DNA from 2 places in the Sphaerisporangium sp. NPDC005288 genome. Region 2 is predicted to be linked to the other one. Evidence: riboswitches for the same ligand, from Rfam matches in the RefSeq annotation. Region 2 holds a riboswitch; the other holds the start of a gene.
What was found. A riboswitch is a leader RNA that binds a small molecule or an ion and turns the genes downstream of it on or off. The one in region 2 is predicted to bind glycine.
Positions count from the first base shown of each region.

Region 1 (7,379 bases), on a different contig from region 2:
TAAGGGGGTGCCGGATAATTCATTGCCCCGTGACGAGCTTCGCGCCACCGTGGAGGCCCGCCGGGACCTCGGTTCCGACTACGAGCAGGCGCTGATCGAGTCGTTCCTGGAGAAGATCGACTCGACGATCGAGTCCCGGGTGCGGGCCGAGGTGGCCGCGCAGAACGGGTACCCCCTCCAACCCGGCCCCGGCGGGCCGTACGCGGCGCCGCATCCCGGCCCGGGCAAGCAGCCCAGGCAGGTCGACGCCACGATCCCGATCGCGCTCGGCTCGCTCGGCATCGGCATCCCGCTGACCGCGATCGCCGCCGGGCAGGCCGGGCCCGCGGGGCTGTTCCTGGCCTGGACCGGCATCATCATGGTCAACGTCGCCGCCGCCGTCGGCCGCAGACGCCGCTAGCCGTACGCGGTCACCAACCCGGTGACCCGGTGAGTTCGGCCGACCGGCCGGTCAGCGCGCCGGCAGGGCGGCGCGCACGGCTGCGATGGCCTCCTCCTGCGAGGCTCCCAGATCGCTCGCAGCCCGGACGAACTCCTCGGCCGTCAAGCTGAGGCCTGGGCCGGGGCGGCTACTGGGAGGGGGCGGTGTCGTCGCGGGTGAGGCGGAGGCGCACCTGGTCGGCCACCGTCTCGTCGGGGTGGCCGAGCCCGTACGCCCACACCTGCTCGGCGTCGGCGTCCCGCCCGCGCAGGGGCAGCGTGCGGGCGAGCAGTTCGACGGCGAGCGCGACGCCGTCGGCGTCGCCGTCGCCCTCGGCGGCCGCGGCGAACTCCCCGCAGGCCATGTCGAGGTGGGCCATGCCGAGCAGCACCCGCAGGCGCCCGGGGTCGGCCACCTCGGGCAGCTCCAGGGCGTCGAGGAGCAGGTCGGCGGCCTCGCCGGGCTGCCCGTCCTCCAGCAGGTACTCAGCCAGGCGCTGGGCAGCCTCTGAGCAGGCCCGCGGGTCGCGGGTGGCCAGGGCGGCGCGCAGCGCCGCCTCGGCGGCGCGGTCGTCGCCCTGGGCTTCGGCGATGCGGGCCAGGGCCAGGTGTGCACCGGGCAGGTAGGCCGGGGTGCCGACGCCGATCACGGCCTGCCAGGCGGCGCGGGCCTGGTCGGCCATGCCTTCCTGCTCGAACCCGCGCGCCAGGTGGCAGGCCGCCTGGGCGGCGTACTCGGGGTGGCCGGTGGCCAGGGCCGTGCGCGCGGCCGCCCTGGCGCCGGTGAGGTCGCCGCGGCGCTCGAGGACCAGGGCGAGGCCGACGGCCGCCTGGGCGCGGTCGGCCTCGCGCTCGTCGGAGGCCAGCGCGGCGAAGATCTCGGCCGCGGCCTCCAGTTCGCCGCTCTCGGCGAGCCTCCGCGCGTCCTCGATCCGCCGGCCGGACTCGACCTCGTGCGCCGCCATCGGGACCTCTCCTCCGCCTCGGAAATCCCGGCCTCGCGACGCGGGCGCGCCGTCGCGCGCGACATATTATGCCGATCCAGGCGGAGCCTCGAGGGCGGTCGCTCAGTCTTCGTATGCCTCCAGCGGGGGGCAGGCGCAGACCAGGTTGCGGTCGCCGTAGGCCTGATCGATGCGGCGGACCGGTGACCAGTACTTGTCCTCCCGCAGCGACGGCAGCGGGTAGGCCGCCTCGGCGCGGGTGTAGGGGTGCTTCCAGTCGTCGGCCAGCAGGCACGCGGCGGTGTGCGGGGCGCCGCGCAGCGGGTTGTCGGCCCGGTCGTAGCGCCCGGAGGCGACCTTGGCGATCTCCTCGCGGATGGCGACCATGGCGTCGACGAAGCGGTCCAGCTCGGCCAGGTCCTCGCTCTCGGTCGGCTCGATCATCAGCGTGCCGGCCACCGGGAAGGACATGGTGGGGGCGTGGAAGCCGTAGTCGATGAGCCGCTTGGCGACGTCGTCGACGGTGACGCCGGTCTCCTTGGTGATCGGGCGAAGGTCGATGATGCACTCGTGGGCGACCAGGCCCTCGCGGCCGGTGTAGAGCACCGGGTAGTGCGGGGCCAGGCGCCGGGCCAGGTAGTTGGCCGACAGTATGGCCTGCTCGGTGGCCGCCTTGAGGCCCTCGGCGCCCATCATGCGGATGTAGGCCCAGGAGATGGGCAGGATGCCCGCCGACCCGTACGCCGCGGCCGAGACGGGCCCGACGGCGCCGTCGGCGCGCTCTCCCAGGGGGTCGCCGGGCAGGTAGGCCGCCAGGTGCGAGCGGACCGCCACCGGGCCGACGCCGGGACCGCCGCCGCCGTGCGGGATGCAGAAGGTCTTGTGCAGGTTGAGGTGGGAGACGTCGGCGCCGAAGGACCCGGGCTTGGCCAGGCCGACCAGCGCGTTGAGGTTGGCGCCGTCGACGTAGACCTGGCCGCCTGCCTGGTGCACCCGCTCGCAGATCTCGGTGATGGTCTCCTCGTACACCCCGTGGGTGGAGGGATAGGTGACCATGATGGCCGCGAGCCGCTCGCTGTGCTTGTCGATCTTGGCGATCAGGTCGGGGACGTCCACGTTTCCGTCGTCGTCGCAGGCCACGACCACCACACGCATACCGGCCATGACGGCGCTGGCGGCATTGGTGCCGTGCGCCGAGGACGGGATGAGGCACACGTCGCGCTCGCCGTGGCCGTTGGCCCTGTGGTAGGCGCGGATGGCGAGCAGCCCGGCGAACTCGCCCTGGGATCCGGCGTTGGGCTGCAGGGAGACCGCGTCGTAGCCGGTGACCTCGGCCAGCCAGCCCTCCAGGTCGCCGATCAGGCGCAGGTAGCCCTCGACCTGATCGGCCGGGGCGTAGGGGTGGACGCCGGCGAACTCCGGCCAGCTGATGGGCTCCATCTCGGTGGTGGCGTTCAGCTTCATGGTGCACGAGCCGAGCGGGATCATCGACCGGTCCAGGGCGATGTCCCTGTCCTGGAGCCTGCGCAGGTAGCGCAGCATGGCGGTCTCGGAACGGTGGGAGTGGAACACCGGGTGCGACAGGTAGCCGGTGGTGCGCAGCAGCCCGGCGGGCAGGGCGTCGGAGGCGGAGGTGTCCACGTCGTCCAGCACGACCCCGGTCACGCCGAACGCCTCCCAGACGGCCTGGAGGTGCGCGCCGGTGGTCTTCTCGTCACAGCTGACGCCCACGTGGTCGGCGTCGGCCAGGCGCAGGTTGACGCCGCGGTCCAGGGCCGCCGCGACGACCTCGGCGGCGCGGCCGGGGACACGGGCCAGGACGGTGTCGAAGAAGTCGTCGTGGACGACCTCGACGCCGCCGTCGCGCAGGCCGGCGGCCAGCACGGCGGCGTGCCGGTGGGTGCGCTGCGCGATGCGCCGCAGGCCCTCGGGGCCGTGGTAGACGGCGTACATGCCGGCGATCACCGCGAGCAGCACCTGCGCGGTGCAGATGTTGCTGGTGGCCTTCTCCCGGCGGATGTGCTGCTCGCGGGTCTGCAGGGCCAGCCGGTGGGCGGGGCGCCCGTCGGCGTCCTGCGACACCCCGACCAGCCGGCCGGGCATCTGCCGCTGGAGCCCTTCGCGCACGGCCATGTAGGCCGCGTGCGGCCCGCCGAAGCCGAACGGGACGCCGAAGCGCTGGGAGGAGCCGATGGCGATGTCGGCGCCCAGGGTGCCGGGGGCCTCGACCAGGGTCAGGGCCAGCAGGTCGGCGGCGGCGACCACGAGCGCGCCGCGGGCGCGGGCCTGGGCGGCCACGGCGCGGAAGTCCTTGAGCCGGCCTCCGGCGCCGGGGTACTGGACCAGCAGGCCGAACAGCTCCCCCTCCGGCAGCCCGGCGGCCAGGTCGGCCTCGACCAGCTCGATGCCGAGCGGCTCGGCGCGGGTGGCCAGCACCGCCTTGGTCTGCGGCAGGGCGTCGGCGTCGACGACGAACACCGGGGACTTGGCGCGGCCGGCGCGGCGGGCCAGGGTCATCGCCTCGGCGGCGGCGGTGGCCTCGTCCAGCAGCGAGGCGCCGGCGACGTCCAGCCCGGTCAGGTCGGACACGACGGTCTGGAAGTTGAGCAGGGCCTCCAGGCGGCCCTGGGAGATCTCCGGCTGGTAGGGGGTGTAGGCGGTGTACCAGCCGGGGTTCTCCAGCAGGTTGCGCCGCACGACCGCCGGGGTGATCGTGTCGTGGTAGCCCAGGCCGATCATCGAGGTGGGCACCTGGTTGCGGGCGGCCAGGGCGCGCAGCTCCGCGAGCGCCTCCTCCTCGCTCGCGGCGGGCGGCAGGTCGAGCGGCTCGCCGGAGCGGATGGCGCCGGGGACGGCGACGGCGATCAGGTCGGCCACCGAGGCGTAGCCCACGGCCTCCAGCATGCGGGCCTGCTCGGCGTCCGACGGGCCGATGTGCCGGGTGGCGAAGGGCGGTGCGAAGAGGTCGCGAAGCGGTGACCGATCGGTCATGGGGCCCTCCTACAAGGGGTAGAGACCGGCGCTGAGCGCGCGCGTATGCCGGATCTCCCCCTCTGTCAGCGCGACATCCTCATCGCGACCTGAGAGCTTCATCCCCTTGCGGGGGATTTGCACCGTCGGTGAGACACGCCTGGCGGGCACGCCTACTTTCCAGAGTCGCCTCGCCTGTGCGGTACGTGGGCCTGAGAGATTCCGGGGAGGTTGCTCCTTCGGCGCCCGGGGTCACCCGCCGGCGCCGCAGGTGGTGCGGTGCCGGCCCGTGCCCGGGTCTCTCCCGCACAGGGTCAACAGCTTTCCCGGTAATCGTACCGTCCCGCCCCGAGTAGGGAGTTACCCCTACATTTCGGGATTTGCCATGTTTTATCCCTGTAGGGCGGGTATGTAGGGACCCCGACCACCCCGTAGATCTTCTGGGATATGTGCGACAGCCCCCGGCCCTCCTCAGCGGAGGGAACCTCCCCGTCCCGGCCCTCCGGCCTCAGCCCGTCTTGCGGGCCTTCCTGCGCTTGGCCAGCTCGTCACCTGGGTGGTCCTCCAAGGAGTCCCGGCCGGCCGGCTCCGCGCGTTCCCCCGGCAGCTCCGCCAGGGAGCCCTCGACCTCGCGCCACACGCCGCCGAGAGCGATGCCGAACACGCCCTGGCCGCCCTCGAGCAGGTCGATCACCTCGTCGGCCGAGGTGCACTCGTAGACGCTCACCCCGTCGCTCATCAGCGTGATCTGCGCCAGGTCGTTGACCCCGCGCTCGCGCAGGTGCTGGACGGCGGTGCGGATCTGCTGGAGCGACACCCCGGTGTCCAGCAGCCGCTTGACCACCTTGAGCACGAGGATGTCGCGGAAGCTGTACAGCCGCTGGGATCCCGACCCCTGCGCCGCGCGAACCGACGGCTCGACGAGCTGGGTGCGCGCCCAATAGTCGAGCTGACGATAGGTGATGCCGGCCGCCGAGCACGCCGTCGGGCCGCGGTATCCGACGTCGGCGGGCAGAGACGCCGGCCGCTCGTCGAACAGCAGGCCCTGCTCGCCCGCGCGTTCCCGCGCCGACTGCCGCTGGACTGGATCGTGCTGGCCGGCCGTCTTGCCCTCGCCGCTGCTGACCGCCACTGCGGACCTCCGGCTTCCTCTCATCCCACGGTCTGATCTGGGGGTTCGTGAATTACAACCGTGGGTTCCCTTGCACCGTAGGACTGGCGCGATGCTCAGTCAACGATCCCGCCCGGCGCGTCGTGAAGCGTAAATGCCCGAAATGGCTAACCCGCACGGCCGAAGTCCTCGGGCGTGATCGTGTCAAGGAACTCGCGGAACTTCTCGACCTCGTCCTCCTGGTCATCGGGGATGATCACACCGGCCTCGCGCACGACGTCCTCGCTCGCGAAGATGCTCGCACCGGTGCGCAGCGCCAGCGCGATCGAGTCCGACGGCCGGGCGCTCACCTCCACCCCGTTGGAGAACACCAGGTCGGCGAAGAAGATTCCGTCACGCAGCGCGACGATGTTCACCGCCGTCAGCCGCACGCCCAGAGCCTCGATCACGTCCTTGAACAAGTCGTGGGTGAGCGGCCTGGGGGGCGGCTCCTCCGCCTGAGCCAGCGCGATGGCCGTGGCCTCGGTCATCCCAATCCAGATCGGCAGGTATCGCTCGCCCTTGGCCTCCTTGAGCAGGACTATGGGCTGGTTGGAGGGCATCTCGACGCGGACCCCCACGACCTCCATCTGCAACACAGGCTGCTCCGTCTCATCGGGTCGCCGCCCCGCTCCGGGCCCGTTCCCTCGCGGCTCTCGGCTCGCGGCGTGACCATCGCCGCAAAATTCAACGTAACATCCCCGCACCCCGAAATGTCCGGGCGGCTCCGTCAGCGGCCCAGAATGCCGCGCAGGCCGGTGCGGACCAGGGCGGTGTGCAGGTCCTGCAGCAGACCGGACAGCTCTCGCGCGGTCTCCTCGGCGCGGCCGGCGGCGCCCGGCGCGCGGCGCCGCAGCAGCGGGGCCACGGCCTGCTCGACCAGCCCCGCCTCCCGCTCGGCGGCGGCCTTGAGCACCCGCAGGTGGCGCGGATGCAGGCCGAACCTCGCCAGCGCGCCCGAGGCGCGGGCGACGGTCAGAGCCTCGGCGTCGTACCACCGGGCCACCCGGGTGAGCAGGCCGAAATCCTCCAGCTCGGCGAGGGTCTCCTCCTCCAGCCCGGCGGCGGCCAGCAGTTCGGCGCGGCTGAGCCGCACCTCGGCCACCGGCGCCTCCCCGCCCACGGCGCGCGGGCGGTTGGCGCCGTCGGGACCGGCGGTGTCCAGGTGGTCCTTGATCACGCGCAGCGGCAGGTAGCGGTCGCGCTGGGCGGTGAGGATGTAGCGCAGGCGCTCGACGTCCGCGTGGGTGAACTTGCGGTACCCCGAGGGGGAGCGCTGGGGCTCGATGAGCCCCTCGCCCTCCAGAAAGCGGATCTTGGAGACGGTGACGTCGGGGAAGTCGGCCCGCAGGACCTCGAGGACCTCCCCGATGCTCATGAACGCCCTCGCCGCCTGCGCGCCCATCACCGCACCTCCTCACCCACGCGTGAGGAACACCAGCCGGAACTTGCCGATCTGGACCTCGTCGCCGCCCGACAGCGGCAGCTCCTCGATGCGCTCGCGGTTGACGTAGGTGCCGTTGAGGCTGCCGACGTCCCGGGCGGTGAAGTAGGCGCCCCGCCGGTAGAACTCGGCGTGCCTTCGCGAGACGGTGACGTCGTCCAGGAAGATGTCGCTCTCGGGATGACGGCCCGCCGTGGTGAGATCGCTGTCGAGCAGGAAGCGGCTCCCGGCGTTCGGCCCGCGCATCACCACCAGCAGGGCCGTACCGGGCGGCAGTTGCTCGACCGCCGCCCGATCGGGGATGAGCGTCTGGCCCGTCGCCTCGCCGTCCATCGCCTCGATCCCGCTCAGGGAGATCGTGGAGGTGGTGTCCCCCGGCGTGTTCTCGACGCGGCTCAACGGCGACCCGCACCGTGAGCAGAAACGGGCGTCCTCAGGGTTGGCATTCCCG
Region 1 covers NZ_JBEXGT010000010.1:21,676-29,054, forward strand. The annotation lists gene ABZU32_RS11950 (hypothetical protein) at 8-400, shown strand; gene ABZU32_RS11955 (hypothetical protein) at 570-1,385, opposite strand; gene gcvP (aminomethyl-transferring glycine dehydrogenase) at 1,488-4,355, opposite strand; glycine riboswitch at 4,525-4,651, opposite strand; gene ABZU32_RS11965 (MerR family transcriptional regulator) at 4,843-5,376, opposite strand; gene ABZU32_RS11970 (bifunctional nuclease family protein) at 5,613-6,083, opposite strand; gene ABZU32_RS11975 (MerR family transcriptional regulator) at 6,215-6,889, opposite strand; gene ABZU32_RS11980 (FHA domain-containing protein) at 6,902-7,379, opposite strand, start outside.
Region 1: another riboswitch for glycine. It lies ahead of gcvP (aminomethyl-transferring glycine dehydrogenase); the one in region 2 lies ahead of gcvT (glycine cleavage system aminomethyltransferase GcvT).

Region 2 (7,379 bases):
GTTGCGCTCGATGCACGGGATCTGCACCAGGCCGCCGATCGGGTCGCAGGTCAGGCCGAGGTTGTGCTCGATGCCGATCTCGGCGGCGTTCTCGACCTGTTCGGGGGTGCCGCCGAGCGCCTCGGTCAGGCCCGCCGCGGCCATGGAGCAGGCCGAGCCGACCTCGCCCTGGCAGCCGACCTCGGCGCCGGAGATGGAGGCGTTCTCCTTGAACAGCACGCCGATCGCGCCGGCCGTGAGCAGGAAACGGATGACGCCGTCGTCGTCGGACAGCGGCGTGAAGCGGTCGTAGTACGTCAGCACGGCGGGGATGATGCCGGCCGCGCCGTTGGTGGGGGCGGTGACGACGCGGCCGCCGGCGGCGTTCTCCTCGTTGACGGCGAGGGCGAACAGGGTGACCCAGTCCATCGTCTGGAGCGGGTCCTTCTCGGGGGACTCGCTCTGCAGGCGCCGCAGCATCTGGTTGGCCCGCCGCTTGACCTTGAGGCCGCCGGGGAGCACGCCCTCCTTGGCGGTGCCGCGGCGCACGCACTCGGACATGACGTTCCAGAGGTTCAGCAGGGCCGACCTGATCTCCGCCTCGGTGCGCCCGAAGGCCTTCTCGTTCTCCAGCATGAGCCCGGAGATCGACAGCCCGGTCTCGGAGCACAGCCGCAGCAGCTCGGCGCCCGAGGTGAACGGGTGGGGCAGCTCGGTGTCGTCGGCCTTGATGCGGTCGGCGCCGGTGGCGTTCTCGTCCACCACGAAGCCGCCGCCCACCGAGTAGTAGACCTTCTCGCGGACCTGCTCGCCCTCGGCGGTGAAGGCGGTGAAGCGCATGCCGTTGGGGTGGCCGGGCAGGGAGATCTTGCGTTCGAACACCAGGTGCTCGCCGACGACGAAGGGGATCTCGCGGGTGCCGTACAGCTCGATGGTGGCGGTGTCGCGCATCTTCGCCAGGCGCTCATCGACGGTGTCCACGTCGACCAGCTCGGGCTTCTCGCCGGACAGGCCGAGCAGCACCGCCTTGTCGCTGCCGTGTCCCTTGCCGGTCAGGCCGAGCGAGCCGTAGAGGATCGCCTCGACCCGGGCGGTCTTCTCCAGCAGGCCGTCCTGGTGCAGGCCGCGGGCGAACTTGTGCGCCGCCGCCATCGGGCCGCCGGTGTGCGAGCTGGACGGCCCGATGCCGATCTTGAACAGGTCGAAGACGCTGATCGCCATTGATCATTCCGTCCTTGGAAGCGATGTCGTGCGAGGGATGCCCCCATATGCGCCGGGTACGCGCGGGACAGGTCATGCGGTGGTGGCGCCGGCCGGTCCGGGTGGCCGGCCGGCGAGAGTCGTCGTGGGTGGACGGGGATTGGTGAACGGACGGCGGGACTCAGGACTCGGCGGTGGTGACCGTGGTGTACTCCTCGGCGGTGAGGAGGTCCTCGTGGGGGCCCTCGACGCGCACGCGGAACAGCCAGCCGTCGCCGTAGGGGTCGGAGTTGACCAGCGACGGGTCGTCCACGACGACCTGGTTGACCTCCACGACCTCGCCGGTGAGCGGGGCGTAGATGTCGCTCACGGACTTGGTGGACTCCACCTCGCCCACCGCGTCGCCCGCTTCGACGGTGCCGCCCACCTCGGGCAGCTGCACGAAGACCACGTCACCCAGCGCTTCGGCGGCGAACGCCGTGATGCCCACGGTCACGGTGAGGCCGTCGTCGAGGCCGGCCACCCACTCGTGCTCCTTGGTGTAGCTGAGCTCCTCGGGAATGCTGCTCACTTGCTCCTCCGGTAAAAAGGCAGGTCAATCACGTCGACCGGTTCATGGGTACCACGGATGTCGACCGCGAGCCCGTCGGACACGTTGGTGTCCACGTAGGCCATCGCGATCGGCTTGCCGAGTGACTGGGACGGCGCGCCGCTGGTGACCTCTCCAACGACGGTGCCGTCAGTCAGCAGCACCACGGGATAGCCGTGGCGCGGCACTCGGCGGCCCCGCGCGACCAGGCCGGTCAGGCGCCGGCGCGGAGGGACGTCCTTGAGCGGCGCGAGCGCCGCGCGGCCGACGAAGTCGCCGGCCTTGTCGAACCGTACGACCCGGCCGAGGCCGGCGTCGAAGGGGGTCAGCCCGGCGTTCAGCTCGTTGCCGTACAGCGGCATGCCGGCCTCCAGCCGCAGCGTGTCGCGGGCGGACAGCCCGGCGGGGCGCAGGCCGTGAGAGTCGCCGGCCTTGGTGAGCTCCTGCCACAGCGTGACGGCGTCGCCCGCGGCGACGAACAGCTCGAAGCCGTCCTCGCCGGTGTACCCGGTGCGGGCGATGAGCGCCTCGACGCCGGCCACGGTGCCGGGCAGGCCCGCGTAGTACTTCAGGCCGGGCAGGTCGGCGTCGGTGAGCGTGGCGAGGATCTCCTGCGCGCGGGGCCCCTGGACGGCGATCAGCGCGTACTCGGCGGACCGGTCGCGAACCTCGGCCTGGAAGCCCTCGGTGCGCTCGGTGAGCTCGGCCGCCACCTGCTCGTAGTTGGAGGCGTTGGCCACGACGAGGTACTCCTCGGCGGCCAGGCGGTAGACGATCAGGTCGTCGAGCACGCCGCCGTTGGGCGCGCAGATCATGGTGTAGCGGGCCCGGCCCGGCTCCAGCGTCGACAGGTTGCCCACCAGCGCGTGGTCCAGCGCCTCGCCCGCCTGCGGCCCGGTGAGGAAGATCTCGCCCATGTGGGAGAGGTCGAACAGCCCGGCGGCCGTGCGCACCGCGTTGTGCTCGGCGGACTCGCTGCCGTAGCGCAGCGGCATCAGCCAGCCGGCGAAGTCGGTGAGCGTCGCGCCGAGGCTCTCGTGCACCTCGCGGAGCGGTGTGGGTCGGGACATGATGCGCACCTCAGACAGGGTTGGATGAGAGCATCCTCCCCCTCTGTCATCGGTGCCTGAGAGTTTCGCCCGGGTTTTACCGGACTTTCACCTTCGGCGAGGCCCCACGGAGAGGGCCTGCTTTCCAGAGATCACCTGGCCCGCGCGGTCCTTTGCCTTGTGAGGTTCGCGGGGAGGACTTGCTCCTTCAGGGGTCCTGACCGGATGTCAGGACACTCTCCCGCACGGGATCATCGGTGTTCCCGCCCACCCTACCAATGCCGATCGCCCGCCGTCGCGGCGGCGACGAGCGCCTCGAACAGCGGGCCGTCCTCGCCCGCCTCGGGGTGCCACTGGACGGCCAGGGCGAAGGGGTGGCCCGCCAGCTCCACGGCCTCCACGGTGCCGTCCTCGCAGGTCGCCGCGACCGTGAGGCCGTCGCCGAGGCGATCGGCGGCCTGGTGGTGGTAGTGGGCCGCGGCGACCTCGTCGTCCCCGAGGACCTTTGACAGGGCGGTGCCCGGCACCGGGCGCACCGGCAGGTGGCCGAACTCGCCGGGGGCCGGAGAGTGCCCGTCGTGCCCGACGACGTCCGGCAGGTGCTGGTGCAGGGTGCCGCCCAGGTGGACGTTCAGCACCTGCATCCCCCGGCACACCCCGAGGAAGGGGAGCCCGGCCGAGAGCGCCGCCCTGACCAGCCCGAACTCCGCCTCGTCACGGGACTCGCGGACGTAGCCCGTCCGCGGGTGCGGGCGCTCGCCGTACCTGGCCGGGTCGACGTCCCCGCCGCCGGCCACGATGAGGCCGTCCAGCCGGCCGGCCAGCGACGCCGGGTCGCCCGCCGGAGGCAGGATGACCGGCTGGCCGCCCGCCCGTTCGACGTGCTCGACGTAGGTGTACGGCAGCAGCGCCGCCGGCATCCGCCAGACCGTGAAGGCGGCGGGCTCGACGTAGCAGGTGATGCCGATGACGGGTCGCGACATGGTCGACCAGGCTACAGCGGGGTCACGTAGGCGCCGGAGATGCCGCCGTCCACGAGGAACTCCGCGCCGGTGATGAAACTGGCGTCGTCGGAGGCCAGGAAGGCGACCGCGGCGGCGATCTCGGACGCCTCGGCGAACCGGCCGAGCGGGATGTGCACCAGGCGCCGCTGCGCCCGCTCGGGGTCCTTGGCGAACAGCTCCTGCAGCAGCGGGGTGTTCACCGGTCCCGGGCACAGGGCGTTGACCCGGATGCCCTCGCGGGCGAACTGCACGCCGAGCTCGCGGGACATGGCCAGCACCCCGCCCTTGGAGGCGGTGTAGGAGATCTGCGAGGTCGCCGAGCCCATCACGGCGACGAACGACGCGGTGTTGATGATCGAACCCTTGCCCTGCCGCCGCATGTACGGGATGGCGTGCTTGCAGCACAGGTACACGCTGGTCAGGTTGACGTCCTGAACCCGCCGCCAGGCGTCCATGCCGGTGGTCAGGATGGAGTCGTCGTCGGGCGGTGAGATGCCGGCGTTGTTGAAGGCGACGTCGACCGAGCCGTAGGTGTCGAACGCCGTGCGGAACATCTCGGCGACGTCGTCCTCGCTGGTCACGTCGGTCCGGACGAAGACGCCCCCGACCTCTTCGGCGATCTTCGCGCCGCCCTCCTCGTCGAGGTCGGCGCACACGACCTTGGCGCCCTCCTCGGCGAAGCGGCGGGCCGTGGCGAGGCCGATGCCCCCCGCCGCGCCCGTGATGACGGCGACGCGGTCGCGCAGACGTTGCATGGTGAGGTACTCCCTGGTGCTGGTGGACTCCCGTGGCCCCCGGCCGGGGCGGTGGGACGGCGGCGGTCAGTGGGCGATGAAGACGTTCTTGGTCTCGGTGAAGGCGGCCAGCGCGTCCGGGCCCAGCTCGCGGCCGAGCCCCGACTGCTTGAACCCGCCGAACGGCGTCCAGTAGCGGACCGAGGAGTGGGAGTTCACCGACAGGTTGCCCGCCTCGATGGCGCGGGCGACCCGCAACGCCCGCCCGACGTCCCGCGTCCAGATCGACCCCGAGAGCCCGTATCGGGTGTCGTTGGCGATCTGGACGGCCTCGGCCTCACCCTCGAAGGGGACGACGCCGACCACCGGCCCGAAGATCTCCTCGGTGTAGGCGCGCTCGTCCAGCGACTCGTGGGTGAGCACGGTCGGCGGGAACCAGAAGCCCTTCCCGTCCGGGCACGTCCCCTGGAAGCGCGGGGTGCCGGTCACGAACGAGGCCACGCGGTCGCGGTGCTCGGCGCTGATCAGCGGCCCCATGGCGGTGCCGGGGTCGCGCGGGTCGCCCACGACGAGCCCGCCGACCGTCGCGACCAGCCGGTCGAGGAACTCCTCGAAGACCGGACGCTCCACCAGGATGCGCGAGCGCGCGCAGCAGTCCTGCCCGCTGTTGTCGAACACGGCCGAGGGGGCGGTGGCGGCGGCCCGCTCGATGTCGGCGTCGGCGAAGACCACGTTGGCGCTCTTGCCGCCGAGCTCCAGCGTCACCCGCTTGACCTGCTCGGCCGCCCGGGCGGCGATGAGCTTGCCCACCTCCGTCGACCCGGTGAAGACGATCTTGTTGACGCCCGGGTGCTCGACCAGCCGGGCCCCCGCGACCTCCCCTGCCCCAGGCAGGACCTGGAGCACCCCCTCGGGGAGGCCGGCCTCCAAGGCCAGCTCGGCCAGCGTCAGAGCCGTGAGCGGGGTCCACTCGGCGGGCTTCACGATGACCGTGTTGCCCGCCGCCAGTGCCGGGGCCGCCCCCCAGGTCATGATGACCATGGGGAAGTTCCACGGCACGATCACGCCCACGACGCCGAGCGGTTCGGCGAAGGTGATGTCCACCCCGCCCGGCACCGGGATCTGCTTGCCATGGTTGCGCTCCGGGGCGCCCGCGTAGAAGTGCAGGACGTCGCGGACGTTGCCGGCCTCCCAGCGGGCGTTGCCGATCGGATGCCCGGAGTTGGCCAGCTCCAGCTCGGCCAGCTCCTCGCCGTGCCGGTCGACCACCTCGGCGAAGCGCCGCAGCAGGCGGGCGCGGTCGCCGGGGGAGACCTCCCGCCAGGCGGGGAAGGCCTTCCTGGCGCGCTCCACCGCGCGGTCGGTCTCGGCGACGTCGGCGAGCTCGACGTCGGCGAGCACGGTCTCGGTGGCAGGGTTGATGATCTTCATGGTCATGTCACATCCGCTCGAAGCCGCGGAACAGCTCCCAGTCGGTCACCGCCGCGTCGAAGGCGGCCAGCTCGACCCGGGCGTTGTTGGCGTAGTGCTCGACGACCTGCTCGCCGAGCGCGTCCTTGGCGATCTTCGACCCCTCCCACAGCGCCAGGGCGTCGCGGAGCGTCGACGGCACGGTCTCGGCGCCCGCCGTGTAGGCGTTGCCGGTGCAGGCCTCCTCCAGCGGCAGCTCGTGCTCGATGCCGTACAGCCCGGCCGCGATGAGGCCGGAGACCGCCAGGTAGGGGTTGACGTCGCCGCCGGGCACGCGGTTCTCCACGCGCAGCGAGGGGCCGTGCCCGACCAGGCGCAGGGAGCAGGTGCGGTTGTCCACGCCCCACTTGACCGCCGTCGGGGCGAAGCTTCCGGGGACGTACCGCTTGTAGGAGTTGATGTTCGGCGCGTACAGCAGCGTCAGCTCGCGCATCGCGGCGAGCTGCCCGGCGATGAAGTGCTCGCCGAGCCGGGACAGCCCATGCGGCCCGTTCCCGGCCATGACCAGCTCGCCGTCCTCGCCGCGCAGCGAGATGTGGATGTGGCAGGAGTTGCCCTCGCGCTGGTTCGGCTTGGCCATGAAGGTGACCGACATGCCCTCCTGGGCGGCGATCTCCTTGGCGCCGTTCTTGTAGATGACGTGGTTGTCGCAGGTGGTGAGGGCCTCGGCGTACCGGAAGGCGATCTCGTGCTGACCGAGGTTGCACTCGCCCTTGGCCGACTCGACGTACATGCCCGCGCCCTCCATGCCGAGCCGGACCCGGCGCAGCAGGGGCTCGACGCGCGCGCCGCCGAGCAGGGAGTAGTCGACGTTGTACTGGTTGGCCGGGGTCAGCTCGCGGTACGCCTTGGACCACGCGGTCTCGTAGCCGTCGTTGTAGACGACGAACTCCAGCTCGGTGCCCACGTAGGCCGCCCAGCCGCGCTCGGCCAGCCGGGCCGTCTGCCCGCGCAGGATCTGCCGGGGCGAGGCCGTCACGTCCGAGCCGTCCTCCCAGACCAGGTCGGCCATCAGCATGGCCGTGCCCTCCTGCCAGGGCACCCGGCGCAGGGTGGACACATCCGGGCGCATCACGAAGTCGCCGTACCCCCGCTCCCAGGACGACATGCTGTAACCGTCGACGGTGTTCATGTCGATGTCCACGGCGAGGAGGTAGTTGCATCCCTCGGCGGCGTGGTGCAGCACCTCCTCGAGGAAGTAGCGCGCGGACAGCCGCTTGCCCTGGAGGCGTCCCTGCATGTCGGCGATGGCAAGGAGCACGGTGTCGACCCGCCCGGCGGACACCTCTTCACGCAGTTGGTCGACGGTGAGCACCGTGTCCCCTTCCGGCAAAAGTCTGGAAACAGACCATTG
Region 2 covers NZ_JBEXGT010000050.1:33,417-40,795, reverse strand. The annotation lists gene ABZU32_RS34510 (L-serine ammonia-lyase) at 1-1,200, opposite strand, end outside; gene gcvH (glycine cleavage system protein GcvH) at 1,361-1,750, opposite strand; gene gcvT (glycine cleavage system aminomethyltransferase GcvT) at 1,747-2,838, opposite strand; glycine riboswitch at 2,974-3,071, opposite strand; gene ABZU32_RS34495 (gamma-glutamyl-gamma-aminobutyrate hydrolase family protein) at 3,090-3,800, opposite strand; gene ABZU32_RS34490 (3-oxoacyl-ACP reductase) at 3,812-4,576, opposite strand; gene ABZU32_RS34485 (aldehyde dehydrogenase family protein) at 4,643-5,992, opposite strand; gene ABZU32_RS34480 (glutamine synthetase family protein) at 5,994-7,340, opposite strand.